DNA from 2 places in the Pantoea sp. Lu_F5_004 genome. Region 2 is predicted to be linked to the other one. Evidence: predicted binding sites of a transcription regulator. Region 2 holds the regulator's gene; the other holds the start of a gene.

Region 1 (15,132 bases), 1.5 Mb from region 2:
AATAACGATCTGGAGCCGGACAGCGTGCTGCGGGTGGAAGGCGATGAAGGCGGACATCTGACCAGTCAGCCACTGCCCTACTCGCTGGATGAGAGCTGATTGAGCGTATGGCCCTTCCGTTAAGGGAAGGGCCAGTACCGCAATTCAGAGGCTCAATTCAGCGCACATAAAAGTAGATAGCGCAGAAGTGGCAGAGACTGCCGCCCAGCACGAACAAATGCCAGATGGCGTGGTTAAACGGAATGCGGCGCGCAACATAGAAAATCACCCCCAGCGAATAGATAATCCCGCCTGCGGCAAGCAGCCAGATGCAGCCCGGCGGCAGGATCATCGCCAGCTGATAAACCACAATCAGCGACAGCCACCCCATACAGAGATAGGTCACCAGCGACAGCGCTTTAAAGCGATGCGCAATCGTGAGCTTGAACAGAATACCGGCCAGCGCCAGCCCCCAGATCACCGCCATCAGTCCATATGCCAGCGGCGTCCTCAGCCCCACCAGCAGAAACGGCGTATAGGTGCCGGCAATGAGCAGATAGATGGCGCAGTGATCGAACTTTTTCAGCCAGGGTCTGGCCGGGCCAGCCGGAATAGCGTGATAGAGCGTCGAGGCCAGAAACAGCAGGATCATGCTGCCACCATAGAGGCTGTAGCTGATAAAAGTGATGGTGTCGGCCTGCCTCTCGATGGCCTGATTGAGCATCAGTATCAGACCGACAATGCCGAACAGGCAGCCAAGACCGTGACTGATACTGTTGGCAATTTCCTCGGCGAACGAATAGCCCGCGGCGTGTTGATGTTTGTGAGAGAGTGTGGGGGTCATAACAGGTTCCTGAGCAGCTCCATAGCGGTGATATCGTTATCCAGCGTAGCCAACAATTTTTTCAGTGTACACTTGTACGCTAAAATTATCGTGGTGAAATTCACTATCCCTTAAACCGGGTGATGAATCTGGTAAACTGGCCGCCAGTCCACTGTTCAACGAGTCATCCATGTTTTCGCATAGCGATCTCGCCCGCCTTAACGATCTGGAAATGCAGGTCTATCAGTTCATCATTAAGCACCGCGAAGGCGTCAGCTACATGACGATCCGCGAGCTGGCTGAGCAGGCTGGTGTCTCCACCACCACCGTGCTGCGTTTCTGTCGCAAGATGGGTTGTGAAGGCTGGTCGGAATTCCGCATCCGCCTGCGCTTAAACGAACAGCAGAGTGCGCCAATGCTCAACACGGCGGGCGTCAGTGAAATGCTGAGCTTTTTTAAGAGCATCAATAATCCTGAGTTTGAACAGCTCATCGCTGAGGCCGCGCAGAAGATTAATCAGGCTGAGCGGGTCTTCTTTATTGGCGTCGGCACCTCCGGCAGCCTGGCAAAATATGGCGCACGCTTTTTCTCTAACCTCGGTAAATTCAGCCACGCGATTGACGATCCCTATTATCCGGTCAGTCCCGATCTCTATGAAAACGCCATTGCCCTTATTTTATCGGTTTCCGGTGAAACGGAAGAGATCCTGCGCATTGCCAGCCAGTTCAGCCTGAATAAGTGCAAAATCATTGCGATAACCAACACGGAGAGCTGCTCGCTGGCGAAGATCGGTGATTTCAACCTCTGCTACCATGTGCCAATCATCCGTATGGCGGACAATTCCGACATTACGACTCAGGTGCCGGTGACCTATATTATTGAAGCAATCGGCCGCCAGCTGGGGAAATAAAACAGCCTGTTTTTTGGATGTAACAAACGCATTTATTGCCGCGCTGTTATATCGTGACTTTCATTATTGCCTTGCTACACTCAGCTCAATTTCAATATCCGTAATGGGGTGAAGCATGAGTGCAGAATTGCAGTTACCAAAAGGCTTTCTTTGGGGCGGAGCGGTGGCAGCGCATCAGGTTGAAGGCGGCTGGGATCAGGGCGGCAAAGGCGTCAGCATTGCTGATGTGATGACCGGCGGTTCACATGGCGTTGACCGGGTGATCACCGACGGCGTGCAGCCGGGTCATTTCTACCCGAACCACAAGGGTGTGGAGTTTTACTCCCACTACAAACAGGATGTCGCGCTGTTTGCCGAGATGGGCTTCAAATGTTTCCGCACCTCGATTGCCTGGACCCGTATCTTCCCTAACGGTGACGAGCAACAACCCAACGAGGCGGGCCTGCAATTCTATGACGACCTGTTTGATGAACTGCTGAAGTATGGCATTGAACCGGTCATCACCCTTTCGCACTTCGAAATGCCTTATCACCTGGTCAAAGAGTATGGCGGCTGGCACAACCGCAAAGTGGTCGACTTCTTTGTGCGGTTCAGCGAAGTGGTGCTGAACCGCTATAAAAGCAAAGTGAAATACTGGATGACCTTCAATGAGATCAACAACCAGCGTAACTGGCAGTATCCGCTGTTTGGTTACTGCTGTTCAGGCGTGATCTTTACCGAACATGAGAAACCTGAACAGGCGATGTATCAGGTGATGCACCACCAGTTTGTTGCCAGTGCAAAAGTGGTGAAACTCGGCCACGACATCAATCCTGACTTTCAGATTGGCTGCATGATCGCCATGGTGCCGGTCTATCCCTTCTCCTGCCACCCGGACGATGTGGTGCTGGCACAGGAATCGATGCATCAGCGCTATGTATTCAGTGACGTGCAGATGCGCGGCTACTATCCGGCCTACACCCTGAAAGAGTGGGCGCGCAAGGGTTACGACATTCAGATGGAAGCGGATGATGCCGAGACGCTGCGCCAGGGCTGTGCAGACTATGTCGGTTTCAGCTACTACATGAGCAACGCGGTGAAAACCGATGCCAGCGGCGTTGACGATCCGATCACCGGCTTTGAAGGTGTGGTGAAAAACCCGCATGTGAAAGCGTCAGACTGGGGCTGGCAGATCGATCCGGTTGGCCTGCGCTATGCCATGAACGAGCTGTATGAGCGTTACCAGAAGCCGCTGTTTATTGTTGAAAACGGCTTTGGTGCTATCGATAAGCCAAACGACAATGGCGTAATTGAAGATGATTACCGCATCGACTATCTGCGTGCGCATATCGAAGAGATGAAGAAAGCCGTGGCGTATGATGGTGTTGAGTTAATGGGCTATACGCCGTGGGGCTGCCTCGATTGCGTCTCTTTCACCACCGGCCAGTACGACAAACGTTACGGCTTTATTCATGTGAATAAAAACGATGATGGCAGCGGCGATTTTTCTCGTGGGAAGAAAAAGAGTTTCAGCTGGTATCAGCAGGTTATCGCCAGTAACGGCGAAAACCTGTAAGTCATCACGCCGCATCAGCGGCGAAGTGAGTTAACGCCCACCGGCAGCGTCAATGATGCTGCCGGTGACGTAAGAGGCCGCGTTGCTGGCCAGCCAGACGATCGCTTCCGCCACCTCTTCTGCTTCACCGCCGCGTCCCATCGGGATCACACTGGCAAGCCTGTCTACTCTGCCTGGCTCTCCGCCATCGGCATGCATCTCTGTATAGATAAATCCCGGACGTACGCCGTTGACCCGAATCCCCTGCTGCGCTACTTCCAGCGACAATCCTCTGGTCAGCGTGTCCATCGCCCCTTTTGAGGCGGCGTAATCGACATATTCGCCAGGCGCACCGGTACGCGACGCTGCCGATGAGACGTTGACGATGGCTCCGCCCTGACCGCCGTGATGCGTGCCCATCCGCTTCACCGCCTCACGACAGCAGAGAAAAGACCCAATCACGTTGGTGGCAAAGACCTTATGCAGTCGTGCCACATCCAGCTGCTCGGTGCGACACTGCTGAAACAAAATTCCGGCGTTGTTCACCAGCAACGCCAGCGGTTCAGACTGCTGGTCGAGCTGCGCAAACATCGCCATCACCTGGGCTTCATCACTGATATCTGCCTGAACAGCAAAGGCTTCACCGCCCTGCTGCCGGATCTGCGCCACCACCTGTTGAGCTTCCGCTTCGCGCTGACGGTAGTTCACCGCAACCCGATAACCCCGGGCGGCCAGTAACAGCGCTGTGGCCCGCCCGATACCGCGGCTGCCACCCGTAACCAGTGCCAGTTTCATGCTGATTCTCCAGAAAAAAGGGCCGACGAATCGGCCCTTTGTGGTTAACGTTTGCCTGCGGGGAAATTACTGATAGTCGCTCATCGGCACGCAGGAGCAGAAGAGATTACGGTCGCCAAACACATCATCCAGACGTTTTACCGTCGGCCAGTATTTGTTGTGGCTGCCCGCCGGGAAGACTGCCAGTTCACGGCTGTAAGGATGTGACCACTCACTGACGATTTCCAGCTGTGTATGCGGCGCATTAACCAGTGGGTTGTCATCCAGCGGCCATTCACCTGACGTCACCCGATCAATCTCCATGCGGATCGCCAGCATCGCGTCGATAAAGCGATCCAGTTCGATTTTGCTCTCCGATTCGGTCGGCTCCACCATCAGCGTGCCCGCTACCGGGAAGGACATCGTTGGTGCGTGGAATCCGTAATCGATCAGGCGCTTAGCAATATCCAGCTCACTGATGCCGGTCTGCTCTTTCAGCGGACGGATATCGAGAATACATTCGTGCGCCACGCGACCGTCACGGCCAGTGTAAAGCACCGGATAGGCAGACTGCAGCCGGCGGGCAATGTAGTTGGCATTCAGAATCGCGACCGAGCTGGCCTGTTTCAGCCCTTCTGCGCCCATCATGCGAATGTACATCCAACTGATTGGCAGAATGGATGCACTGCCAAACGGCGCTGCGGATACGGCGCCCTGCTGCGTCAGTACACCGTCGATCTGCACCACGCTGTGTCCCGGCACAAACGGGGCCAGGTGCGCTTTGACGCCAATCGGTCCCATACCCGGACCGCCGCCGCCGTGCGGAATGCAGAAGGTTTTATGCAAATTCAGGTGCGAGACATCCGCGCCGATATAGCCAGGCGTGGTGATGCCAACCTGCGCATTCATGTTCGCGCCATCCAGATAAACCTGACCGCCATACTGATGCACGATCTGGCACACTTCGCGAATGGTCTCTTCATAAACGCCATGAGTTGACGGATAAGTCACCATGATGCAGGAGAGTTTGTCGCCCGCCTGAGCCGCTTTTTCACGCAGGTCGCCAAGGTCGATGTTGCCCTGTTTATCGCAGGCCACCACCACCACGTCCATGCCCGCCATCTGGGCTGAGGCCGGGTTAGTCCCGTGCGCCGAGCTCGGGATCAGGCAGAGATGACGATCGCCCTCGCCACGGCTTTCGTGATAGCGGCGGATCGCCAGCAGTCCGGCATATTCACCCTGCGCGCCGGAGTTTGGCTGCATACAGAGTGCATCATAGCCGGTGAGCTGCACCAGCCACTGCGAAAGCTGGCCGATCATCTGCAGATAGCCGGTAGCCTGCTCAGCCGGGCAGAATGGATGCAGCTCCGCAAATTCCGGCCAGGTGATCGGGATCATCTCTGCCGCGGCATTGAGCTTCATGGTGCAGGAGCCCAGCGGGATCATCGCCTGATTCAGCGCCAGATCCTTTTTCTCCAGGCTGTGCATGTAGCGCATCATCTCGGTTTCGCTGTGATGACGGTTGAACACCGGATGGGTCAGGATCTCGCTGTGGCGTTGCAGGCCAGCAGGAATCGCGTGGCTTTCGCTGGCCACTTCGCTGTCGAGCTTTTCCAGGTCCTGACCGTGTTCATCACCCAGCAGAATGGCGAACAGCGCCAGAATATCTTCGCGGCAGGTGGTTTCATCCAGCGTGATGCCCACGGCGTTATGGATGTCGCTACGCAGGTTAACGCCAAAGCTCAGGGCACGGTTCAGCACGGCGCCTTTATCCGCCACCTCCACCGTCAGCGTGTCGAACCAGTGCTGATAGCGCAGCTTCAGGCCGCCCTGTTGCAGTCCCGCCGCCAGAATGTTGGTGAAGCGATGAATGCGTGAGGCAATGCGTTTCAGGCCCGCCGGGCCGTGGAACACCGCATAGAGACCGGCGATGTTTGCCAGCAGCACCTGCGACGTACAGATGTTGGAGTTGGCCTTTTCACGGCGGATATGTTGTTCACGGGTCTGCATCGCCATACGCAGCGCCGTGTTGCCCGCCGCATCACGTGAAACACCAATGATACGGCCTGGCATAGAGCGTTTATGTTCGTCGCGGCTGGCGAAAAAGGCCGCGTGAGGGCCGCCGTAGCCCATTGGCACGCCGAAGCGCTGAGCTGAACCAAAGACAATGTCTGCACCCTGTTTGCCCGGCGCTTCCAGTAACACCAGCGACATAAAGTCCGCCGCCACGCTGACCACCACTTTGCGGGCTTTCAGTCCGGCAATCAGCGCGCTGTAATCGTGCGCTTCGCCGGTGGTGCCCACCTGTTGCAGCAGTACACCAAACAGGTCGTCATGATCGGGCGCTTTGTCCGCGCTATCAATAATCAGTTCGAAGCCGAACGTCTCCGCCCGGGTGCGGACCACATCCAGCGTCTGCGGATGGATATCATCGGCAATGAAGAATTTATTGGCATTTTTGAGCTTACTGACGCGTTTTGCCATCGCCATTGCTTCAGCGGCAGCGGTTGCTTCGTCCAGCAGTGAGGCGGACGCGATATCCATGCCGGTGAGATCCAGCGTCAGCTGCTGGAAGTTCAGCAGCGCTTCCAGACGGCCCTGGGAGACCTCAGGCTGATACGGGGTATAGGCGGTGTACCAGCCCGGATTCTCCAGCATATTACGCAGGATGACCGGCGGGGTGATCACCGCGCTGTATCCCATACCGATCCAGGATTTGTAACGCAGATTCTGGCTGGCAATCGCTTTCAGTTCGGCCAGAGCCTGCTGTTCAGTGGCGGCTTCGCCAACCGCTGGCGGGCCTGGCAGCTGAATGTCTGCCGGCACAATCGTGCTGATTAATGCTTCCAGCGAACGGGCACCAATAGCGTCAAGCATCTGCGCCTGCTGCTCAGGTGAAGGACCGATATGGCGCTCAATGAATGCACCGTTGTGTTCAAGCTGGCTGAGAGTCTGAGTCATTAGCAGTAAATCCTGAATCGGGCTGGGGGAACCGGAGAGCAAACATAAATCTGCGGCCTCTTTGTGAGGCCGCCTGACGACTACTCGTCGATGGAGGCTTTGTAAGCATCCGCATCCAGCAGCGTGTCGATTTCAGACGCGTCGCTGGCTTTGATTTTGAATAACCAGCCGCCTTCATAAGGCTCGCTGTTGACCTGCTCCGGTGAGTCAGTCAGTGCTTCGTTGACCGCCACAATCTCACCGCTGATCGGCGCATAGATATCTGAAGCCGCTTTAACGGATTCCGCGACCGCGCACTCTTCACCGGCGGCAAACGTCGCGCCCACTTCCGGCAGATCGACAAACACCATATCGCCCAGTAGCTCCTGCGCATGTTCAGTGATACCCACGGTGTAGCTGCCATCTTCTTCTTTGCGCACCCACTCGTGGCTGTCGCGGTACTTCAACGTATTCGGCACATTGCTCATTGGCCATTTCTCCTGAATAAAATTTACTGAGCGACCGGTTTACCGGCGCGGACAAAAACGGGACGGGTAACCTGGACCGGCATCTGGCGGTTACGGATCTCAACGATGGCGGTGCTGCCGACTGAGGCCGGTACGCGCGCCAGGGCGATGCTGCAACCCAGCGTCGGTGAGAAAGAGCCACTGGTGATGATCCCCTCCTGCGGCTGCCCCTGGTCATCGGTGAAACGCACCGGCAAGCCGTTACGCAGCACCCCTTTTTCTGTGAGGATGAGTCCCACCAGCTTTTCGGTACCGCGTTCACGCTGCAGTTCCAGCGCTTCCCGGCCGATGAAATCGCGGTCAGCAGGTTCCCAGCAGACCGTCCAGCCCATGTTGGCAGCCAGCGGTGAAACGCCTTCATCCATCTCCTGACCATACAGATTCATACCCGCTTCCAGACGCAGCGTGTCGCGTGCGCCCAGTCCGGCAGGTTTTACGCCAGCGGCCAGCAGACGCTGCCAGAAATCGGCCGCCTCGTCTGCGGGCATAGCAATCTCATATCCGGCTTCGCCGGTATAGCCGGTAGTGGCGATAAACAGGTCACCCGCCTGCACACCGAAAAATGGCTTCATGCCAGCAACAGCCTGACGCTGCTCCTCGCTGAACAGCGTCTGTGCCTTCTGCTGCGCCTGCGGACCCTGCACGGCAATCAGCGCCAGGTCGTCGCGTTCCGTCAGCGTAATGCCATAGCCCTGCGCGTGTTGCGTGATCCAGGCGAGGTCGTTTTCACGGGTGGCAGAGTTCACCACCAGCCGGAAGAACTCTTCGTTCATAAAGTAAACAATCAAATCGTCAATGACGCCACCCGAGGCATTCAGCATCCCGGTGTAGAGCGCTTTGCCTGGCTGGGTCAGTTTTGCCACATCATTTGCCAGCAGGTAGCGCAGAAATTCACGGGTACGCGGGCCTGTCAGGTCGACGATGGTCATGTGAGAGACATCAAACATACCTGCGTCGGTGCGCACTACATGATGTTCATCCATCTGGGAGCCATAGTGCAGCGGCATCATCCAGCCATGAAAATCCACCATGCGGGCACCGCAGGCCTGATGCTGTTCAAACAGAGGTGTTTGCTGAGTCATAACCATCCTGTGCAGAAGCGAGTGAGTGCAAAAATGCGCCGGGATTCAGTGCCGACGCAAACGTTCTCTTAGGGCTGACGTTACCACCGAATCTGACGATTAACCATAAGCAAACCGGGGTCGAAAGCAGAGGCACAGCCTAACCAGGAACGGCTGCCAACAGGATATAAAACTGCAATTTTGTGATTAATCGCGCAATAAATGCAGGGATTTTAAATATACGCAGCAAATTTATGCGGGATGGCATTCAGGATGTTAAAAAAATCCCGCGCTCAGCGGACAGAAGAATGAGAAAAAGTAATGCGAATTAATCCGCAAAATTAGAATAAATCAAACGAAGACCTCTGCTGGTGCAGCGTTGCCTTTTTGTGGTGCAGAGCGGTGTCAGGCATAAAAAAGCCAGCAGAAGCTGTAATGCCTGTCAGTTAAGCGGCAGGTGATAATGCAGTCTGGTGCCGGGCCTGCTCTGAAACTTCAGTGTGTATTGTTAAAAAGGGCACGAGAGTGGAGGCCTGAGCGCCTCTGCTGCTGAAAGGGCTATCCGCAGCGCTGAGGCGTGACGGTGGGTCAGAAGTCCACGCCGGGAAGCGTGGAGAGTTCGGGGCCGGCCAGGGAGGGCCGATCCCCGAACGGTTCGTCGGCACGACGTCAAAGCCGAAGGTACCGCGTGAGCGGCGCGAGGACGGCCCGGCAGCAGCAGAGGTGCGCTGGCCCGCACTGCGGCTCGCTCGCCCATAAAAAAAGCTGCCACGTTTGACCGTGACAGCCTTTACAAATCTAATCTTAACTGCTCAGCATTACAGCAAAAGCTGGCTTAACAGAAAAGCGAATTTAGCGTAGCCAGGCGGGCAGATCATTCAGGCCCATCGCCTGCTTCAGCATCATGGGTTTAACACCCGGCAGGCGATCAGCCAGTTTCAGACCCACGTCGCGCAGCAATTTTTTCGCCGGATTATTGCCTGCGAACATTTCACGGAAGCCCTGCATTCCCGCCAGCATCATCGCGGCGCTGTGTTTACGGCTGCGCTCATAGCGTCGCAGATAGAGGTGCTGACCAATATCTTTGCCCTGCTGATGCAGGCGGCGAATCTCACCGATCAGCTCGGCGGCATCCATGAAGCCAAGGTTAACGCCCTGACCCGCCAGCGGATGAATGGTGTGAGCCGCATCGCCCACCAGCGCCAGACGGTGTGCCGCGAAATTGCGGGCATAGCGCGCCACCAGCGGAAACGATTTGCGCTCGCTTTCCAGCTGGCACAGGCCGAGCCGCATATCAAACGCCACCGAGAGCTGCTGATTGAACAGCGCTTCCGGCATGGTTTCCAGACGGCTCGCTTCCTGTGGCGAGAGCGACCAGACGATGGAACTGAGATGCGGATCCTGCATCGGCAGGAAAGCCAGAATGCCGTCGCCGTGGAACACCTGGCGCGCTACTGCGTCGTGCGGCTTCTCAGTGCGGACATTTGCCACTAACGCATGGTGATCATAATCCCAGAAGGTCAGCGGAATATCGGCTTTGTTGCGCAGCCAGGAGTTAGCGCCGTCAGCGGCAATCATTAATCGCGCACTTAACATGCTGCCATCCTGCAGGGTAACAAAGGCTTCGTTGTCACCAAACGCGACCTGCTGTAACTGCGAGGGTGCCATTATCGTCACGTCGCTGCAGGCGCTGGCACGTTGCCAGAGCGCATTGTGGATCACCGGATTTTCGATGATATGGCCCAGATGCGACAGGCCCTGCTGCTCATCATCAAAGGCGATGGAGCCGAAACTGTCCTTATCCCACACTTCCATGCCGTGATAAGCGCTGGCGCGCAGCGAGAGAATGGTCGACCAGACATCCAGCTTCTGCAGCAGCCGTTCGCTGGCGGCATTGATTGCCGACACGCGAACTGACGGTGACGCACTCAGCGCCAGCGGTGGCTCCGGTGATTTTTCCAGTACGGCGATGCGCAGTCCGCTGCCCTGCAAGCCGCAGGCCACCGCCAGTCCCACCATACCGCCACCGGCAATCACCACATCAAAAGTTTGCATCTGAGCCTCTTTATTAACGCTTAACCCAGCCAAGCGTGCGCTCAGCCAGTTGATTTCTTAACCACGGCAGATGATCCATCGCCAGCAGGCCCAGGTTACGTCCTGCCACCAGCGGACCATAGCGATTCGCGAAGACGCGAACCAGTCCGTCGGTGATACCGATGGTGGCGGCGCGGTCGGGCTGACGACGCTGCTGGTAATGATGCAGCACCGCATAGCTGCCGGGGTCCTGCTGCTGCCGATGGGCGGCTGCCAGCGTTTCAGCCAGCGACATCACATCGCGCAGGCCCAGGTTGAAGCCCTGCCCGGCAATCGGATGCAGCGTCTGCGCCGCATTGCCCACCACCGCCACGCGATGCGTCACTGGCGACATCGCCCGGTGCAGCGCCAGCGGGTAATACTCACGCTGGCCGGTGTGGGTGAATTTACCCAGCCGCCAGCCAAAGGCACGCTGCAGCTGGCTGAGGAATTCGGCCTCGCTCCACTGCTCAATGCGTTCACGCTGCGAAACCGGATGACACCAGACCAGCGACAGGCGATTGCCGGACATCGGCAACAGCGCCAGCGGGCCATTTTCGGTAAAACGTTCAAATGCCCGGCCCTGATGAGGCAGCGCGGTGGAGACATTGGCAATCACGGCAAGCTGTTGATAGTCGTCTCTTTGCCACTGAATGCCGCACGAAGCCGCCAGCGCAGATCGCGTGCCATCCGCCGCCACCAGCAGTTTGCCGCTGAGTTGTTCGCCACTGTCCAGCGTCACCTCAACCTGCTGCTCACGGCGGTTAGCCTGGGTAACACGAGCCGGACAGCGCAGCGTTACACCGGGTGCTTTTTTCAGTTCCGCAAACAGACGCTGACCGACGTCAAACAGCTCGACAACCTGTCCCAGCGCCGGAATAGCGTAGTCAGCCGCCGCCAGCGACACAAAACCGGCGTGACCGCGATCGGAGACATGAATGTCGGTAATCGGCGTGGCACAACGGGCGATGTGCTGCCACAGATTGATGTCCGCAAGCTGCTGGCAGGTACCGGCAGAGAGCGCAATAGCGCGGCCGTCGAAACCGGGATGCGCCCGGCTGCCGGGCTCGCTGCTTTCAATCAGCGTTACCGGCAGTGTGCCCTGGGTCAGATGGGAGATCGCCAGCGCCAGCGTCGCCCCGGTCATGCCGCCACCGGCAATCAGAATCGTCATGCCTGTTTTGCCGCCGCCATCAATGCTTCAATCTCATCCGCCTCTTTCACGACGCTGTCGGTGAGATTTTCAATGCCATCTTCAGTGATCACAATGTCATCTTCGATTCGGATACCAATGCCGCGATACTGCGCGGGCACGTCGGCATCCGGTGCGATATAAAGACCCGGCTCGACGGTTAACACCATGCCCGGTTCCAGTACGCGGTCGCGGCTCGGGGTACCGTAGTGGCCGACATCGTGAACATCCAGCCCCAGCCAGTGGCCCAGGCCATGCATATAGAACTGACGATGGACTTCCTCGGCGATAAGCGTATCGACGTCGCCCTCCAGAATGCCCAGCTCCACCAGCCCGGTGACCATGATACGCACCACTTCATCATTCACTTCACGAATGCTGATGCCCGGCCGGAACAGTTCAAGCGAGCGGTTGAGGCAAGCCAGCACGATGTCATAAATCGCGCGCTGCGCCGGGCTGAATTTACCGTTAACCGGGAAGGTGCGGGTGATATCGCCTGCATAGCCGTGGAACTCACAGCCTGCATCGATCAGCACCAGATCGCCGTCGCGCATTTCGCTTTCGTTTTCGGTGTAGTGCAGAATGCAGCCGTTAACTCCGGCACCCACAATGGTGTTATAGGAGGGAAAACGCGCGCCGTGACGGTTAAATTCGTGTTGAATTTCCCCTTCGAGCTGATACTCGAACAGGCCTGGCCGGCAGGTTTGCATGGCGCGGGTATGCGCCAGTGCACTGATTTTCCCGGCGCGACGTAACAGTTCAATCTCATCCGCATCTTTAAACAGACGCATCTCATGCACCCAGGGACGCCAGTCAGTGAGGGTATCGGGCGCACTAAGATGCTGGCGGAAGCCGCGACGTAGCTTATCCAGCGCGCTGAACACCAGTGTGTCCGCGTGGGCATATTCGCCCTGCGCATGGTAAACCACATCCAGGCCATTCAGCAGCAGGTGCAGCTGGTCACCAATATCATTCCAGGGTAAAGCGCGATCGACGCCCAGTTTGTCGGGTGCGGCCTCCTGACCCAGGCGACGGCCAGACCAGGTTTCCGCGGCAGGATCGCGCACGCGGTTAAACAACACGCTGTGGTTATGATTCTCATCGCTTTTGATCAGCACCAGCAATGCCTGCGGCTCGTTAAAACCGGTGAAATACCAGAAGTCGCTGCTCTGGCGGAACGGATATTCGGTGTCATTACTGCGCATCACTTCTGGCGCAGCAAAGATTAACGCTGCGCTGCCAGGCACCATCTTCGCCAGCAGCGCCTGACGACGCTGCAGGAATCGTTCCAGTGAAATCATCTCTGCACTCCCTGTAAACTGACCGGTTAAACTCGTTGACCTGAAATTAGTGTAGCGTCGGTTTTTGCACTTCTGGCGCGGTTGGCTGCGGGCGGGTGAACGTATCGTGGCACAGCAGCGCGGCGACACGTACATACTCAATCACCTCCTCCAGCGACTGCTCCAGCTCCTCCTGGTCTTCATCTTCTTCGTAACCGAGCTGTGCGATAGTGCGCAGATCATCGATTGCTTCGCCGGTTTCGCCGGTGACTTTATCCAGTTTAGGCTGTGTTACGCCCAGGCCGAGCAGAAAATGGTTAACCCAGCCCGCCAGCGCGTCGGCACGGTCAAAGACGGTGATGTCGTCGTCAGCAGGTAGCAGCAACTGAAACAGGAAGCCTTCATCTTCCAGCGTAGTCGCCGTATGCTCGTGTAGCTCCGCCAGCGGCACGGCAAGAGTGTGTGAAAACGCCATGCCTTCGTTAGCCAGATCGTGTACCAGCGTCTTCCAGCTGGTGTCCTGGTTACCACCGCAGAGGATCCCGCTCAGCAGGCCATGCATTTCCGCGGGCGTCATTCCAACGCCCTGCTGTGAGAGCACCGCCGCGAGCGCGTTGTAATCGGGGGTTGCGTTCTGTAAGGACATAAGTTTTCATCGTCGTTGGCAGAATAAGTTCGTGTTATGCTACCACTAGCTGCCTCAAGGTTTCCAGAAAAGGGGTTGTATCTTATTTCGTGGGTCTATATAGTTGCCCGCCTCCCAAGCCATTGACTGCTAAGGGAGTTGCGAGCGAAGTAATCAGTCAGGAAGGTGGCATGTCTGCACAACCGGTAGATTTACAAATTTTTGGTCGTTCGTTGAGAGTAAATTGTCCGCCAGAGCAGCAAGATGCGCTCAATAGCGCGGCTGAAGATCTCAATCAACGGTTGCAAGATCTAAAAGTTCGCACTAGAGTCACCAATACAGAACAACTGGTGTTCATCGCCGCGTTAAACGTCTGCCACGAGCTGGCGCAAGAGAAAGTGAAAACGCGCGATTATGCTGCTAATATGGAACAGCGTATCCGTATGTTGCAGCAGACGATTGAACAGGCATTAGTTGAGCAGGGTCGCATCTCTGAGCGTGAGGGTGCGAAGTTCGAATAAAACTTCATGGTTGCTATACTTAAGTAACGGTGAGGTAAATTTTCTCTGAGATGTTTGCATGTGGGCCAGTCCCCTGAGCCGATATTTCGAAAAAACAGAATGTGACGCTCGTAACCTGTGTGCATGCTCGGTTCGTCCGAGAAGCCTGATGGTTATGACGGCATGTTCACCTTGAACCAAGGGTTCAAGGGTTACAGCCTACGGCGGCATCTCGGAGATCTCTCTTCCTGTAGTCCTGCTTTTTTCCCCTGACTGACATGTTATAGTCGCTCAACAGCGACTTATCCGGCGGGGAAATCATGTCTGAACCTTCCATGTCTGAACCTTCAATGACCCAGCGTCAGGCGATTCGCCAGCATGTGCGACATCTGCGACGGGCACTTACCGATGAGCAGCAAACGCAGGCTGCTGAGCAGCTCGCTGAACATGCGCTCAACTACGCCCCGGTGACCGAAGCGCGCAATATTGCCCTGTTTCTGTCGGTGGATGGCGAACTCAATACCCGTCCGCTGATTGCCCGCCTCTGGCATCTGAAGAAAACAGTCTGTCTGCCGGTTTTACACCCCTTCTCTCCCGGTAATTTGTTGTTTCTGCGCTACTCGCCCGATACCCCATTGCTCAAAAATAAGCTGCGCATTCCTGAACCGCCGCTGGATATCCGGCAGTTGATCACCCTTGATCAACTGGATCTGATGATGGTGCCGCTGGTGGCGTTTGATCAGCATGGGCAGCGTCTGGGGATGGGCGGCGGCTTCTACGATCGCACCCTGCAGAACTGGCGGCAGCACGGTTTTTTGCCGGTGGGCCTGGCACACGATTGTCAGCAGGTCGATAGCCTGCCGGTGGCAGAATGGGATGTGCCTTTGCCGGCGGTAATGACGCCGTCAAAACTC
Region 2 (15,132 bases):
GTAGCGACTTCGCAGCGTGACTGAAAACGAGATTTTGATCGCTGCCCGATTAAATCGCCATCATTGTTAAGTCATGCTCCGGAACACCTGAATACCTGATTATTAACAGCAGGTAACAGATTAATAATTCGTAATAATTTCGTTGATATAAGACGCTGAAAATGTTCATTTTCAGCACGATTATGTGAGTTGCAAAGATTAATATTAAAAGGCATTACAGTTTTTAAAAGAACTGGACTAGAATGGCCTGGGCGCTGATCCTGGATCAGATTAATCTCAACTTTGTCGCGGTGCGTAGTGGCCCTGACAACTTAACTAATCAACGGACTATGCGTTTAATCATTACGTTTTTCATGCTGGCCTTTGCGCAACTGTTTTTCAACATCGCCGCTGCGTCGCCTCACGCGCCGGTGAACGTCAGTACGCATAAAGCAGAGAAAAAGAGTGCACGCGAAGATGAGCGTCGCAAGCGTCGCCCGGTGAAAACGGTGACGAAAAAGACTCGCCTCAGCCCGGTTCAAAAATTAAAAACAAAAAAACTGAAAAAAGTCGAACTCACCGCGAAACAGACGCCTGCTAAGAAGACCTCGCTAAAAACCGCCCGTCTCAGTAAGAACAAAGAGAAAAAACGTTATGGTCATCAGCGCCTGCTGAAAACCGCTGAGGTCACCACCAGCGAGACCGGCACGATTAAGATGAGCAAATCTCACCGTCAGCGCTATCAGAAGGCCCGCGAAACCGCGATGACCAAGCTGATGGGTCAGTTGGGTAAACCCTATCAGTGGGGCGGTACCTCTCCCCATACCGGTTTCGATTGCAGCGGCCTGGTCTGGTACGCCTATAAAGATCTGGTGAAGTTTAAAATCCCACGTACCGCTAACGAGATGTACCACCTGCGTGACGCCGCGCCGATCAAGCGTGAGTCGCTGGAGAAAGGCGATCTGGTCTTCTTCCGTATCAATGGACGCGGTACTGCGGACCATGTCGGCGTTTACCTGGGTGATGGCAAGTTTATCCAGTCGCCACGCACCGGCAAAGATATTCAGATCAGCGCGTTAGGAGAAGATTACTGGCAGCGCCACTATATTGGTGCCCGTCGGGTGATGACGCCGAAAACCATACGCTGAGCAGCGGAACAACCAGAAGAGAGCCGGGATAATCCCGGCTTTTTTTATTAGTGCAGAATAGCGGTAAAACTAAAGGCCACAATCATCAGCAGACAGCCCGCGGTGGTCATTAAAGCCAGTTTAAGATCGGTACTCATTGCTTCCTCCTTAGTCACACAATTAGCAGGGGTATCGCATTTTCCCACAGGGCCCGGTAAAAATCTCGTTTTATCCGTTCAGCCTTGTTAGAATCCCGCCTTTGTTGCGCAACGCGCGCAACCCTGATTCCGTTTGCGCACGTTTTCAGGCGTTTTTATTACGCCAGCGGCCTGTTTACTGGCCAGGAAAGCTGCATTTTTGCGGAAAAAACCCTGAGCAGACGCAAACGTTTAACACTACGCTTATCATAGAGTTAGATAAGCACTGGAGTCCGATTTTCATGGCAACAATTAAAGATGTGGCGAAACGCGCTGGCGTCTCAACGACCACCGTTTCGCACGTCATCAATAAAACCCGCTTTGTGGCTGAAGAGACGCGCAACGCGGTCTGGCAGGCGATTAAAGAACTGCACTACTCGCCGAGCGCCGTGGCGCGCAGCCTGAAAGTGAACCACACCAAGACACTGGGCCTGCTTGCCACCTCCAGCGAAGCGCCCTATTTCGCTGAAATTATCGAAGCGGTTGAAAATCACTGTTTTGACAAAGGCTATACGCTGATTCTGGGTAATGCGCATAACGATCTGCAAAAACAGCGCGCCTATCTCAGCATGATGGCGCAGAAACGCGTCGATGGGCTGCTGGTGATGTGCTCTGAATATCCGGACGATCTGCTGCAGATGCTGGAAGAGAATCGCAATATCCCGATGGTGGTAATGGACTGGGGCGAGTCGCGCGCCGACTTCACCGACACGGTACTGGATAATGCTTTCCAGGGCGGCTATCTGGCGGGACGCTATCTGATTGAACGCGGACACCGGGATATTGGTGCTATCCCCGGTCAGATGGAGCGTAACACCGGTGGCGGACGTCATGCTGGTTTCCTGAAGGCGATGGAAGAAGCGGGTATTCAGCCACGCGCCGAGTGGATTGTGCAGGGTGACTTTGAGCCGGAGTCAGGCTATCAGGCGATGCAGCAGATCCTGTCGCAGAAGCAGCGTCCGACGGCGGTTTTCTGTGGCGGTGACATCATGGCGATGGGCGCGATTTGCGCCGCCGACGAGATGGGTTTGCGCGTCCCCCAGGATATTTCGGTGATCGGCTATGACAATGTGCGCAACGCCCGTTATTTTGCACCGGCCCTGACCACGGTGCATCAGCCTAAAGCCCAGCTGGGTGAGAAAGCGCTGGAAATGCTGCTGGACCGCATTACCAGTAAGCGCGAAGTGTCACAAACGATTGAGGTCCATCCGACGCTGATTGAGCGCCGTTCCGTGGCCGATGGCCCATTCCGCGACTATCGCCGTTAATGCTCGCTTAACCACTCCTGATTAAGCGTTTGCGCATCACCCAGATAGCTGAGCAACCAGCCTGTCGCCGGTGATGCGCGATCCTCTGCCCAGCTGACGCAGCATGGGCTGTCCGGAAACGCCACCGGCAGCGTCAGTTCAACCAGCTCGCCACTGTCGAGCAGTGGCCTGGCCAGATGGCCCGGCACCATCGCCACACACAATCCCGCCTGCACGCACTCCAGCCCGGTTTGCCACTCCGGCACCACCAGCCTGCGCTGGTTATCCAGCGTCCATGTCATACGACGCGGCAGTGCGCGTGAAGTATCTTCCAGCACCAGGGACGGCCAGCTACGCAGCGTGTCATCATCTATCTGGCTCGCCTGTGTCAGAGGATGGTCGGGCGCAACCACGCAGCGCCAGTTAAGCGTGCCCATATCCCGGAAAGCAAAGCGTCCGCCCACCGGTATTGCCTGCGTGGCACCAATCGCCACTTCCACCCGGCCATCGGCCAGCGCATCCCAGACGCCGTTAAAGACTTCATAGCTGATGATCAGCTCCATATCGGGAAAGTGGCGATAGAAATCTTTGACCAGTTGTCGGGTGCGCTGAGGTTTAGCGATACGGTCAACGGCTATGCTTAGCTGGCCGCGCCAGCCGTTAGCCAGCTGCTGACACTGTCGCCGGGTGGCAAGCATTTTTTTGATGACGCTGCGTCCTTCCCGGACAAAATGCTCACCCGCCGGGGTCAGAACCACTTCGCGATGCTGCCGTTCAAACAGCGGTACCGCCAGCCAGTTTTCCAGCTGACGCACCGTATAGCTGATGGCAGAGGGCACACGATGTAACTCCTGCGCGGCGGCGCTGAAGCTCCCTCCACGGGCGACAGCGTCAACCACCTCTAATGCATATTCTGACCACATAATTTTCCTTCAAAAATTTTAACAGCAATCGGCAAATATTACCGTTTCACAGCAGCAAACGCACCTTTTACACTCTGCCGCGTTTATCCTGCAAAAATGAGAATCAGATGCTGTCGAATAAAGGGTTTATGCCCTACCTTGCCCTGCTGAGCATGCTGGGCTTTTTAGCCACTGATATGTACCTGCCCGCCTTTGGTGCGATGCAGCAAACCTTTAACACTTCACCCGGTCTGATCAGCGCCAGTATGAGTCTCTTCCTGGGCGGCTTCGCCGTGGGTCAGCTCTTCTGGGGACCGCTTTCCGATCGCATCGGCCGTAAACCGGTGCTGCTGGCCGGACTGGCCATGTTTGGCGCTGGCTGCGCAGGCATGCTGTGGGTGAATGATATCTATCTGATGCTGGCGCTGCGTTTTGTCCAGGCGATTGGTGTCTGTGCCGCTGCCGTAAGCTGGCAGGCGCTGGTGGTGGATCGCTATCCTGCAGCACGCGCTAACAAAGTCTTTGCCACCATTATGCCGCTGGTTGCGCTCTCTCCGGCGCTGGCTCCGCTGCTGGGTGCCTGGCTGATCGGCCACTTCCACTGGCGTTCGATTTTCCTGGTGCTGACCCTGATTGCGGTGGCGTTGATTCTGACCACGCTGCGTCTGCCCACCGTGCGCAAGGCAGCGGGAGAAAAAGGTGCGCAGCCGGGCTTTTTCACGCTGCTTAAATCCCGGGTCTACAGCGGCAACGTGCTGATCTATTCCGCCTGCTCCGCCAGCTTCTTTGCCTGGCTGACCGGATCGCCCTTTATTCTGGCGGATCTGGGTCTGTCGCCCGCCGATATCGGTCTGAGTTATGTGCCCCAGACGCTCGCCTTTTTAATTGGCGGTTTCGGCTGTCGCACCCTGCTCAACCGCTTTAACGGCGCACAGTTGCTGCCCTGGCTGCTGGGCGTCTACAGCCTGAGCATCCTGGCGCTGTTTGCTGTTGCGCTTGCTGGCAGCAGCACGCTGGTGAGTCTGATGGTTCCGTTCTGCGGTATGGCGCTGGCTAACGGCGCGATCTATCCGATTGTGGTGTCCAGTGCGCTGATGCCCTTCCCGACAGCTACCGGTAAAGCCGCCGCGTTGCAGAATACACTGCAGTTAGGACTCTGTTTCGCTGCCAGCCTGGCGGTATCGGCCGGTTTAACGCAGCCGCTATTTACCACTACACTGATGATGACGGTGACAATTGTGCTGGCGCTGATGGGTTACGCCATGCAGCGTGCCGCAAGCGCACAAACTGTTGTTGCCTCTGCGCAACCTGCCTGCCAGGATAATCAGTGACACACTGACTTTTTAGTTAGCGCCCTAACAATAAGTTATTGAATATTGACCCGCGTGAGCATATACTCATCCGGGTCAACAAATCTGTAATAAATCAACAATATAATAACGTAATAATCTGATTGGCACCCTGCTGCCGGGACGGTATTCGCGCGCGTTATTCTCACCTTACCCGACCTGCTGCAGGCTGTTCCAGTCCTCTGTATCACACAAATAACCGGTTGCGGAGCCATCCGCATCGTTTCTCAATGCCTGAATAAATTGGCTACTCTTTGTTCAGGTTCAGATTGGACAGGTGGTGGAAAATCTATGAGTTCATCTTATGCAGAAGAAGTGAGCCTCGAAGAAAACCATTGGTATCGCATCGTTCATGAACTGCTGGAAAAAGCGGATATCGAAATTAATGGTTCACGTCCCTGGGATATTCATATTAATCATCCTGGTTTTTTTAAACGTGTTCTGCAGGAGGGCTCTCTTGGGCTCGGTGAGAGCTATATGGATGGATGGTGGGAGTGTGACCGGCTGGATATTTTCTTCCATCAGGTACTTAAGCATAAACTCGATCAGCAGCTGCCTCATCACTTTAAAGATACGCTGCGCATTGCCGCCGCACGCTTAACCAATCTGCAGTCAAAAAAGCGGGCGTGGATTGTCGGTAAAGAGCATTACGACCTGGGCAACGACCTCTTTTCACTGATGCTCGATCCGTACATGCAATACTCCTGTGGCTACTGGAAAGAGGCGACGACACTGGCGACGGCGCAGGAAGCCAAGCTGGATATGATCTGCCGTAAATTAGCGCTGGAACCCGGAATGTCACTGCTGGATATCGGCTGTGGCTGGGGCGGACTCGCGGAATTTGCCGCACGTCATTATGGCGTTAAAGTGCATGGCGTGACGATTTCCGCCGAACAACAGAAACTGGCGCAGCAGCGCTGTAGCGGATTAGACGTCACGATTCTGTTGCAGGATTATCGCGATCTGAATGAGCAGTTTGATCGTATTGTGTCGGTGGGTATGTTTGAACATGTCGGGCCGAAAAATTACGCGACCTATTTTGACGTGGTCGATCGTAATTTAAAGCCTGACGGTATTTTCCTGCTTCACACCATCGGCGCGATTAAAACCGATATGAGTGTCGATCCCTGGATCGATAAATATATCTTCCCCAACGGCTGCCTGCCTTCGGTGCGCCATGTGGCCGATGCCAGCGAGCCCCATTTTATTCTGGAAGACTGGCACAATTTCGGCGCAGATTACGACAAAACACTGATGGCCTGGCATGAACGCTTTTTGCAGGCCTGGCCAGAGCTGGCCGATAAATATGGCGAACGCTTTAAGCGGATGTTCTCCTATTATCTGAATGCCTGTGCGGGTGCCTTCCGGGCGCGTGATATTCAGCTGTGGCAGATCGTGTTCAGTCGCGGTGTAGAGGGGGGATTACGGGTGGCGCGGTAGGGGTTAAAAAGCGGGCAATTAAGAAAGCGCTACCCCGGCCAAAGACTTTATAAGACTGGCCTGTTTTGCTTTAAAAGGAAGCGTTGCGCAAGGAACAGGGTCAGATCGGAAAGTCGCAAAACCTGTCATCCCTGACACGCCCGGCCCACGCGATTACGCACCTCATCCCTGAGGTGCGCCCGTTGCCGGGCCAACGCTTTGCGTTGTTCAAAAACGCTCCCGGCGTTTTTATCCGGGCGGCTGGACGCTTTCCTCTTCTGACCCGGCGCCCTGCGCTTTTATAGTGCTGACAGAGTAAAACCGATTGGGCTGTCTGCGGTGCTTACGCGCCTTTTATTAACTCTCTGTCGTTGACTGGCCGGTCAGCATGCTCATCGCCGCCGCGGCATCGCGCTGTGCTAATACCCGCTCAACGGTCTCCACGATTGCCTGCGTGTGCGGATCGATTTCAATATTCACCCGATCGCCAAAGGTCTTCGCCCCCAGCGTAGTACGCTCCAGCGTTTCCGGGATCAGATAGACGCAGAACTTAGTCTTAGTCACATCGCCTACCGTCAGGCTGATACCGTCGATGCCGACAAACCCTTTATGCAGAATATATTTCATCTGCGCCGCATCCTGGATTTTAAACCAGACCTCGCGGTTATGTTCTGACTGGATAATCTTGCAGATTTCAGCGGTGGTCATAATATGACCAGACATCAGATGTCCGCCTATTTCATCGCTGAATTTCGCTGCACGCTCAATATTGACCACATCGCCCTGACGTAAATCGCCAAGGTTAGTTACCCGCAATGTCTCTTTAATTAAATCAAAACTGACGCGGTCGCCTTCAATTGCCGTTACGGTTAAACAGCAACCGTTATGGGCTACGGATGCGCCCAGCGCCAGACCCGGTAAGAGCTCTTCCGGCAGGCGGACAGTGTGGGTACGAAACAGTTCTTTCTCTTCAATGGACACGATTTCTGCGGTGCCCTGCACAATACCGGTAAACATAGTCTTTGCCTCTGCGAAGTTTACGCTAGTTTATCACAGCTCAGGTCGGCTGTTAGATTTCAGCCCGCGCCGCCGCTTTATAGCGGAGCAAACCGCATTGTGTGACAAAGATTGGCGAATTCTGTTACGCCAGTTACACTAGCTCGCGAAATTCCCCGGGCTTCCTGCCCCTTTTAATTCATTCAATAAGTCAGGTGTTAACGTGCAGAAGTATTTAACAGAAGCGCGTCAATTGCTGGCCCTTGCGATTCCGGTCATCCTTGCTCAGGTGGCTCAAACCGCAATGGGATTTGTGGATACCATTATGGCCGGCGCAGTCAGCGCCACGGATATGGCCGCCGTTGCTGTCGGCACCTCTGTCTGGCTACCGGCCATCCTGTTTGGTCATGGTCTTCTGCTTGCATTGACGCCCACCGTTGCGCAACTCAATGGTTCTGGCCGCCGCGAACGCATCGGTGAACAGATCCGCCAGGGATACTGGCTTGCCTTTTTCGTCTCCCTGCTGATTATGGTGCTGTTGTGGCATGCCGGTTATCTTATCCGGGCGATGCATGACATCGATCCAGTGCTGGCGCTGAAGGCAGAAGGCTATCTGCATGCCCTGCTGTTCGGCGCGCCAGGCTACCTCTTCTTCCAGGTGCTGCGCAATCAGTGCGAGGGGCTGTCGAAAACCAAACCCGGCATGGTGCTGGGCTTTTTAGGCCTGATGTTCAACATCCCGCTCAACTATGTCTTTATCTATGGCCACTTCGGCATGCCTGCCCTGGGCGGTGTCGGCTGCGGCGTGGCGACCGCCTCGGTCTACTGGGTGATGTTTATCTGCATGCGCTACTGGGTGCGCCGGATGGGTAGCATGCGCGATATCCGTATGGAGAGCCGCTGGTCCCCCCTTCCCGTCCGATTCTGAGCCGCCTGATGACACTGGGATTGCCAGTGGCGCTGGCACTCTTCTTTGAGGTCACACTGTTCGCCGTGGTCGCCCTGCTGGTTTCGCCACTGGGCATCGTTAACGTGGCCGGCCACCAGATTGCGCTCAATTTCAGTTCACTGATGTTCGTATTGCCGCTGTCGCTGGGTGTCGCGACCACCATCCGCGTCGGTTATCGTCTGGGCCAGGGCTCCACCGAGCAGGCACGGGTCGCGGCCTGGACCGCCCAGGGGGTTGGCATCAGCATGGCGGCGCTGACCGCCATTTTTACCGTGACATTTCGTCATCAGATTGCCCTGCTCTATAACGACAACCCTGAAGTGGTGACGCTGGCGGCACAGCTGATGCTGCTGGCGGCAATTTATCAGTTCTCAGACTCGATACAGGTGATTGGCAGCGGGATCCTGCGCGGCTATAAAGATACGCGGTCGATTTTCTTTATTACCTTTATCGCTTACTGGCTGCTGGGGCTGCCCGCCGGTTATCTGCTGGCGCTGACCGACTGGCTGGTGCCGCGCATGGGTCCTGCGGGCTTCTGGTGCGGCTTTATTATCGGTCTGACCTCGGCTGCGGTGATGATGCTCTGGCGCATCAGACGGTTACAGCAATCACCGGCGGAAATTATCCTGACGCGTGCAGCACGATAACGTTCGAGGCGGGTCATTCATGGCCCGCAATGACGAAAAAAACGACGGTTAGCACAGTTGCTGTGCAGTCATGGCGAAAAAACCATTTTCCCCTTGCCAGCCTCACACGCTGCCGTTAATATTCGTCCCCGCTGTCGCCCTGACAGCATGTTGCGCTCTTAGCTCAGTTGGTTAGAGCACCACCTTGACATGGTGGGGGTCGATGGTTCGAGTCCATTAGAGCGCACCAAGTGCGTCCGTAGCTCAGTTGGTTAGAGCACCACCTTGACATGGTGGGGGTCGGTGGTTCGAGTCCACTCGGACGCACCAATATTCAGAATGCGCTCTTAGCTCAGTTGGTTAGAGCACCACCTTGACATGGTGGGGGTCGATGGTTCGAGTCCATTAGAGCGCACCACTTTCAGAATTCCTTCAGCTTGCGCAACTCCACTTTTATTGATCTGCATCGCTTCCCCCTTCTGCTTTTTGATTGGTTTTCGCATACTTAGCGTCTATACTGTCCCGCGTTGCTTACTTGAAAGGTTTCAGCGATCACGTGCTTACTGCGATAACTCAAATGATTTGCGCAACAACAGCGTGGTGGTTACCAACCGTAACCGCACAACTTCCCTGCACGCCTGGCCTTCGTCACCTATTCTTACTCAGTACTGCCCTTTTCAGTCTCAATCAGAAATTTCACTTCGATGCGCTGCCATCGGATTCCGCCCTTATTCATCCATCACAACTTACAGAAAATCCGTCATGAAAAAGACTAAAATCGTTTGTACAATTGGCCCGAAAACCGAATCCGAAGAGATGCTGACTCAGCTGCTTGAAGCTGGCATGAATGTTATGCGTCTTAACTTCTCTCACGGCGACTACGCTGAGCATGGTCAACGCATCACCAACATGCGTGCCGTTATGCAAAAAACCGGCCGTCAGGCCGCTATCCTGCTGGATACCAAAGGCCCTGAAATCCGCACCATGAAACTGGAAGGCGGCAACGATGCGGCTCTGAAAGCGGGTCAGACTTTTACCTTTACTACAGATCAGAGCGTGATTGGCAACAGCGAGCGCGTTGCGGTGACCTACCCGGGTTTCACTGCTGACCTGAAAATCGGCAACACGGTGCTGGTCGATGATGGCCTGATTGGTATGGAAGTGACCGAAGTCACTGAAAATACCGTGGTGTGTAAAGTCCTGAACAATGGCGATCTGGGTGAAAACAAAGGCGTTAACCTGCCAGGCGTCTCTATCCAGCTGCCAGCACTGGCCGAAAAAGATAAGCGCGACCTGATTTTTGGTTGTGAGCAGGGTGTAGACTTTGTCGCCGCCTCTTTCATCCGTAAACGTTCAGATGTGCTGGAAATTCGCGAGCACCTGAAACAGAACGGCGGCGAGCATATCCAGATCATCTCCAAAATCGAAAACCAGGAAGGCCTGAACAACTTCGACGAAATCCTCGAAGCGTCAGACGGCATCATGGTTGCGCGTGGCGACCTGGGTGTTGAGATCCCGGTTGAAGAAGTGATCTTCGCGCAGAAGATGATGATCAAAAAATGTAATAAAGCACGCAAAGTGGTCATCACGGCTACCCAGATGCTCGATTCCATGATCAAGAACCCGCGCCCTACCCGCGCAGAAGCCGGTGACGTGGCAAACGCCATTCTTGACGGTACCGATGCTGTGATGCTGTCAGGTGAGAGCGCCAAAGGCCGTTATCCGCTGGAGTCGGTCACCATCATGGCGACCATCTGTGAGCGTACCGATCGCGTGATGAAGTCCCGCATCGACAGCCAGAGTGATAACCGCAAAATGCGTATCACAGAAGCTGTCTGCCGTGGTGCTGTAGAGACCGCTGAGAAGCTGGAAGCGCCACTGATTGTGGTTGCTACCGAAGGGGGTAAATCTGCTAAAGCCGTGCGTAAATACTTCCCGAATGCGACCATCCTGGCGCTGACCACCAATCCGATGACTGCCCGTCAGCTGATCCTGAGCAAAGGGATTGAGACACGTCTGGTGACAGAGATCGCTTCAACCGATGATTTCTATCGTCTGGGTAAAGAAGCGGCGCTGGAAAGTGGCTACGGCCAGAAAGGCGATGTCGTGGTGCTGGTGTCAGGTGCATTAGTACCAAGCGGAACTACCAACACCGCTTCTGTACACGTTCTGTAAAACTCTCTCTGACCATTATTTTGAAGCGCCTTTATCGGGCGCTTTTTTTTATTTCTACTTAAACCAAATGTCAGAAAATTCCAATCGAAAATAACTATTCAAATACTCTTAATATTAAGGTTAATCCGATTAAATCTCTCTGTTTTCGCTAAATTTTTTTATCATATTCTGTGATTCGCTGCTTCTTTGAGCGAACGATCAAATTTAAGCATCTTCTCATCAAAAATTTATTCTCAACTTAAAAAGCTTTGTGTAATACTTGTAACGCTACATGGAGATTAACTCAATCTAGAGGGTATAAATAATGAATCGTACTAAACTGGTACTGGGCGCGGTAGTTCTGGCTTCAACTCTGCTGGCTGGTTGCTCAAGCAACGCTAAAATCGACCAGCTGTCTTCAGACGTTCAGACTCTGAACGCTAAAGTTGACCAGCTGAGCAACGACGTGAACGCAGTGCGTTCAGACGTTCAGGCTGCTAAAGATGACGCAGCACGCGCTAACCAGCGTCTGGACAACCAGGCTCACTCTTACCGTAAGTAAGAGTTCTGGTTTAAAAATGGCGCCTTTATGGCGCCATTTTTTTTGCTCCGAATTCAGTGCCCTTCACAGGCACTTATCCGGTCAGGGCTGAACCGCGTTGCCCTCAGCCTGTGTCACCGGGCTATCAGCCCCCACAGATGCGCTCTCCAGCCCCGCAGGCGGCACGGTATCACTCTGCACCGGCTCCCCACTGCTGACGAGCACAGGCATGCCTGAGCGTCGTGCTAAGCTGGCTTTAATCAGCGCGCTATCACTCTTCTCACTTTTCATAAACTGCTTCACTCCGGCAGTGAGTGCAATCGGCATGGTCTGCGGATCGTCCTTGTCGTTGCGTGACAGCGGCTGATGCACTTCCACGTAGCGTTTCCCATCCGGCTCTACAGCGTATTTCACCGGCTGATTGATGATCTGTACCCGCGTCCCTTTCGGAGCTGAATTAAACAGCGCTTCGATATCTTCTGAACGCAGACGGATGCAGCCTGAACTGACGCGCATGCCGATGCCGAATTTCGCATTAGTGCCATGGATCAGATACTGGCCGGTGCCGCGCGCCAGACGCATGGCAAACTGCCCCATCGGGTTATCCGGTCCGGCGGGAACTACGCCAGGCAGCGTGATGCCCTCTTTGGCGTAGCGTTTGCGGATGTTCGCCGTGGGCGTCCAGGTAGGATTAGGGATCTTCTGGCTGATCTGCGTCACCATCACTGGCGTGGCCGCACCCAGCTGGCCAATGCCGATGGGATAGACAATGACCTTATCCTCCCCTTTGGGGTAGTAGTAGAGACGCAGCTCGGCCAGATTCACCACAATCCCTTCGCGCGGCGTATCGGGCAGGATCATCTGCAGTGGAACCGTCAGTTGCGTGCCCGCTTTGGGAAGCCAGGGATCGGTACCGGGATTCGCCTCCAGCATGCTCAGCAGGCCGACCTGGTAGCGCGCCGCAATCGCTTCCAGAGGTTGTTTATTGTCAGGAACCTGAGTCAGGACGTTTTCGCCAATCAGGCGACTGTCAGGTGGTGGCAGCGGATATTCGGTGGCGAACGCGGATGCAGAGAGCCCAAAGCAGGTCAGCAGCAATGCACCGGCTAAACGTAAAGCAGGTTTCATGCAATTTTCTCGTCAGATAAAAAACAGACGCCGGATGGCGTCTGTGGAGTGTAACTTAGCTGAGGTTCTGAGCGGTATGGCGAATAGACCGAATCATCGCCTCCAGCCCCTGCGACCGGGTGGGCGTCAGGTGCTGCATCAGTGCCAGTTCGCCAAACCAGTGGCGCACATCCAGCGCCAGGATATCGGCGGGCGGCAGGTTCTGATAGAGGCTAAATACGATAGCAATCAGTCCTTTAACGATAGCGGCATCGCTGTCGCCTTCAAACGCAATGGAACCATCCGCCTGCGGGGTCATTCTGATCCACACCTGACTCTGACAACCCGAAATCACGTTCTCCGGCTGGTGTAAGGTTTCAGAAGATTCCGGAAGCTTTGAACCCAGCTCAATAATGTAGAGGTACTTCTCTTCCCAGTTGGCGCAACGGTTGAAGTTGCGAACCAGTTTCTCTTTTTCAGGCAAATTCGCCATCAGTGACTCCGTTAAAACTGTTCAGCCGCCCAGCAGACGATGAATGCGCGTCAAACCGGCAGCCAGACGATCCACTTCCTCTTCACTGTTGTAGAACGTGAAGGAGGCACGGCACATCGCCGGTACATTGTAATGCTGCATCAGCGGCATCGCGCAGTGATGTCCGGTGCGGATGGCAATGCCATATTGATCCAGGAAGCTGCCGACGTCGTAGGCGTGGTGTTTACCGAGATTGAAGGCGATAACGCCAGCTCGTGACTGTGGCCCGTAGATCTGAATATCCGGAACGGTACCCAGCTTATCGAGCGCATAGTTCATCAGTGCCGTCTCGCGCTGATGAATCGTATCCAGTCCCAGCGCCTGCACATAGGCCATTGCCGCACCAAAGCCGATAATGCCGCCGGTATTCGGCGTACCCGCTTCAAAGCGCCACGGCGCACTATTCCAGGTGGTGCCGGTGGGCAGCAGGACGCGCTCAATCATTGAACCGCCCCCTTCCCATGGTGGCATCTCATCCAGCAGCGCTTTGCGGCCGTAGAGAATACCCACGCCGTTCGGGCCATAGAGTTTATGGCTGGAGAAGGCGTAGAAGTCGCAGCCGATATCCTGCACATCAACCTTGTCATGCATCACCGCCTGGGCACCATCCACCAGCGTTACCACACCAGCGGCTTTTGCCTGAGCAACGATCGCTTTAACCGGGTTAATCGTGCCGAGCACATTTGATACATGCGTCACCGCCAGCAACCGCGTACGGCTGTCGATCAGCCCCGCCAGTTGCTCCAGCGCCAACTCACCGTTGTCATTTAATGGCAGGACCCGCACTTCTGCGCCGTTGCGCTGGGCCAGCATCTGCCATGGAACGATATTGGCGTGATGCTCCATCTCAGTGATGATCAGGTTATCGCCAGCCTGGAGGTTACTGCTGCCCCAGGTGTTCGCCACCAGATTGATGCCTTCGGTGGTGCCTTTAACGAAGACAATCTCTTCCTGTGACTGCGCGTTGATAAAACGGGCAGCCTGATCGCGCACGTTCTCCATGTCGCTGGTCGCCTGCTGGCTCAGCGTATGGATACCACGATGCACGGCCGCATAGCCGTACTGATAGAAATGACTCTCGGCGTTAATCACCGAGAGTGGACGCTGTGCGCTGGCCGCACTGTCAAGATAGGCCAGCGGATGACCGTTGACCTCACGCTTCAGGATAGGAAAATCAGCCCTGACGCGTTCGAGATCGAAGTTCATCATATGTCGCCTCCGGGAAAACGTTGCGCGATACGCTGCAGCACGGCCTGACGCATCACCTCATTTTCCAGTGTCTCGGTCAGTTCTGCGGCAAACGCATGAATAATCATGGTCTGCGCAGCATCCTGCTCAATACCGCGCGAACGCAGGTAGAACATCTGCTCATCATCAATACGACCGATGGTGGCACCGTGGCTGCACTTGACGTCATCCGCATAAATTTCCAGCTGCGGTTTGGTATCGACTTCTGAGAGCTTGCCCAGCAACAGGTTGTTGTTGGTCATCTGCCCGTCGGTCTTCAGCGCATGCTGTGCCACTTTAATGTGGCCGTTAAACACCGCACGGCCTTTATCGCGCACGATGGTTTTATGCATCTGGCGGCTGACGCAGTGGCCCTTGTTGTGCTCCAGGTAAGTACGGGTATCCGCCACTTCCTGTTTCACCGGCAGCACCAGGCTGTTGATCGCCAGCGTGGTGTTTTCGCCGTTCAGCTGGGTACTGGTGTTGTGACGCGACAGCCCGGCACCCAGCAGGAAGCTGGTGCTGCTGACCTGGCCATCGTTGCCAATGACCAGATCGTTATGCGCAAAGTGATAGCTGGCGCTGCTTTCAAAGGCCAGCTTCGTGTGCGTCAGTTTTGCATTGTCGCCTACCGCAAAGGTAAAGCGCGTGCCGGTGAAATGGGCGCGCTCATCCAGTGAAACGTAGTGCTCAATCACTTCCGCTTCTGCACTCTCTTCCAGCTGCAGGTGATGACGATAGTGAACCGTGTTCATACCCGTCTGCTGACCGCTGGTGATA

Evidence for each region. The regulator PurR, encoded in region 2, represses purine synthesis genes. The targets are predictions, from matches to a motif close to CANGCAAACGTTTGCNTG.
Region 1: the regulator PurR is predicted to act here: its motif matches at 8,623-8,640, upstream of gcvT (glycine cleavage system aminomethyltransferase GcvT).

The regions. Positions count from the first base shown of each region.
Region 1 covers NZ_CP194946.1:822,431-837,562, reverse strand. The annotation lists gene ygfZ (tRNA-modifying protein YgfZ) at 1-99, shown strand, start outside; gene trhA (PAQR family membrane homeostasis protein TrhA) at 158-823, opposite strand; gene ACR8BN_RS03990 (MurR/RpiR family transcriptional regulator) at 993-1,712, shown strand; gene ACR8BN_RS03985 (6-phospho-beta-glucosidase) at 1,828-3,267, shown strand; gene ACR8BN_RS03980 (SDR family oxidoreductase) at 3,298-4,041, opposite strand; gene gcvP (aminomethyl-transferring glycine dehydrogenase) at 4,108-6,981, opposite strand; gene gcvH (glycine cleavage system protein GcvH) at 7,062-7,448, opposite strand; gene gcvT (glycine cleavage system aminomethyltransferase GcvT) at 7,472-8,569, opposite strand; gene ubiI (FAD-dependent 2-octaprenylphenol hydroxylase) at 9,401-10,603, opposite strand; gene ubiH (2-octaprenyl-6-methoxyphenyl hydroxylase) at 10,617-11,795, opposite strand; gene pepP (Xaa-Pro aminopeptidase) at 11,792-13,114, opposite strand; gene ACR8BN_RS03945 (YecA family protein) at 13,161-13,739, opposite strand; gene zapA (cell division protein ZapA) at 13,910-14,239, shown strand; RNA gene ssrS (6S RNA) at 14,279-14,461, shown strand; gene ACR8BN_RS03930 (5-formyltetrahydrofolate cyclo-ligase) at 14,554-15,132, shown strand, end outside.
Region 2 covers NZ_CP194946.1:2,290,250-2,305,381, forward strand. The annotation lists gene ACR8BN_RS10615 (C40 family peptidase) at 330-1,127, shown strand; gene ACR8BN_RS10620 (YnhF family membrane protein) at 1,175-1,264, opposite strand; gene purR (HTH-type transcriptional repressor PurR) at 1,546-2,571, shown strand; gene punR (DNA-binding transcriptional activator PunR) at 2,568-3,473, opposite strand; gene punC (purine nucleoside transporter PunC) at 3,581-4,783, shown strand; gene cfa (cyclopropane fatty acyl phospholipid synthase) at 5,093-6,241, shown strand; gene ACR8BN_RS10645 (riboflavin synthase) at 6,578-7,237, opposite strand; partial or broken gene ACR8BN_RS10650 (MATE family efflux transporter) at 7,440-8,812, shown strand; tRNA gene ACR8BN_RS10655 (tRNA-Val) at 8,965-9,041, shown strand; tRNA gene ACR8BN_RS10660 (tRNA-Val) at 9,045-9,121, shown strand; tRNA gene ACR8BN_RS10665 (tRNA-Val) at 9,133-9,209, shown strand; gene pykF (pyruvate kinase PykF) at 9,554-10,966, shown strand; gene ACR8BN_RS10675 (major outer membrane lipoprotein) at 11,271-11,507, shown strand; gene ACR8BN_RS10680 (L,D-transpeptidase family protein) at 11,589-12,614, opposite strand; gene sufE (cysteine desulfuration protein SufE) at 12,670-13,086, opposite strand; gene sufS (cysteine desulfurase SufS) at 13,108-14,331, opposite strand; gene sufD (Fe-S cluster assembly protein SufD) at 14,331-15,132, opposite strand, start outside.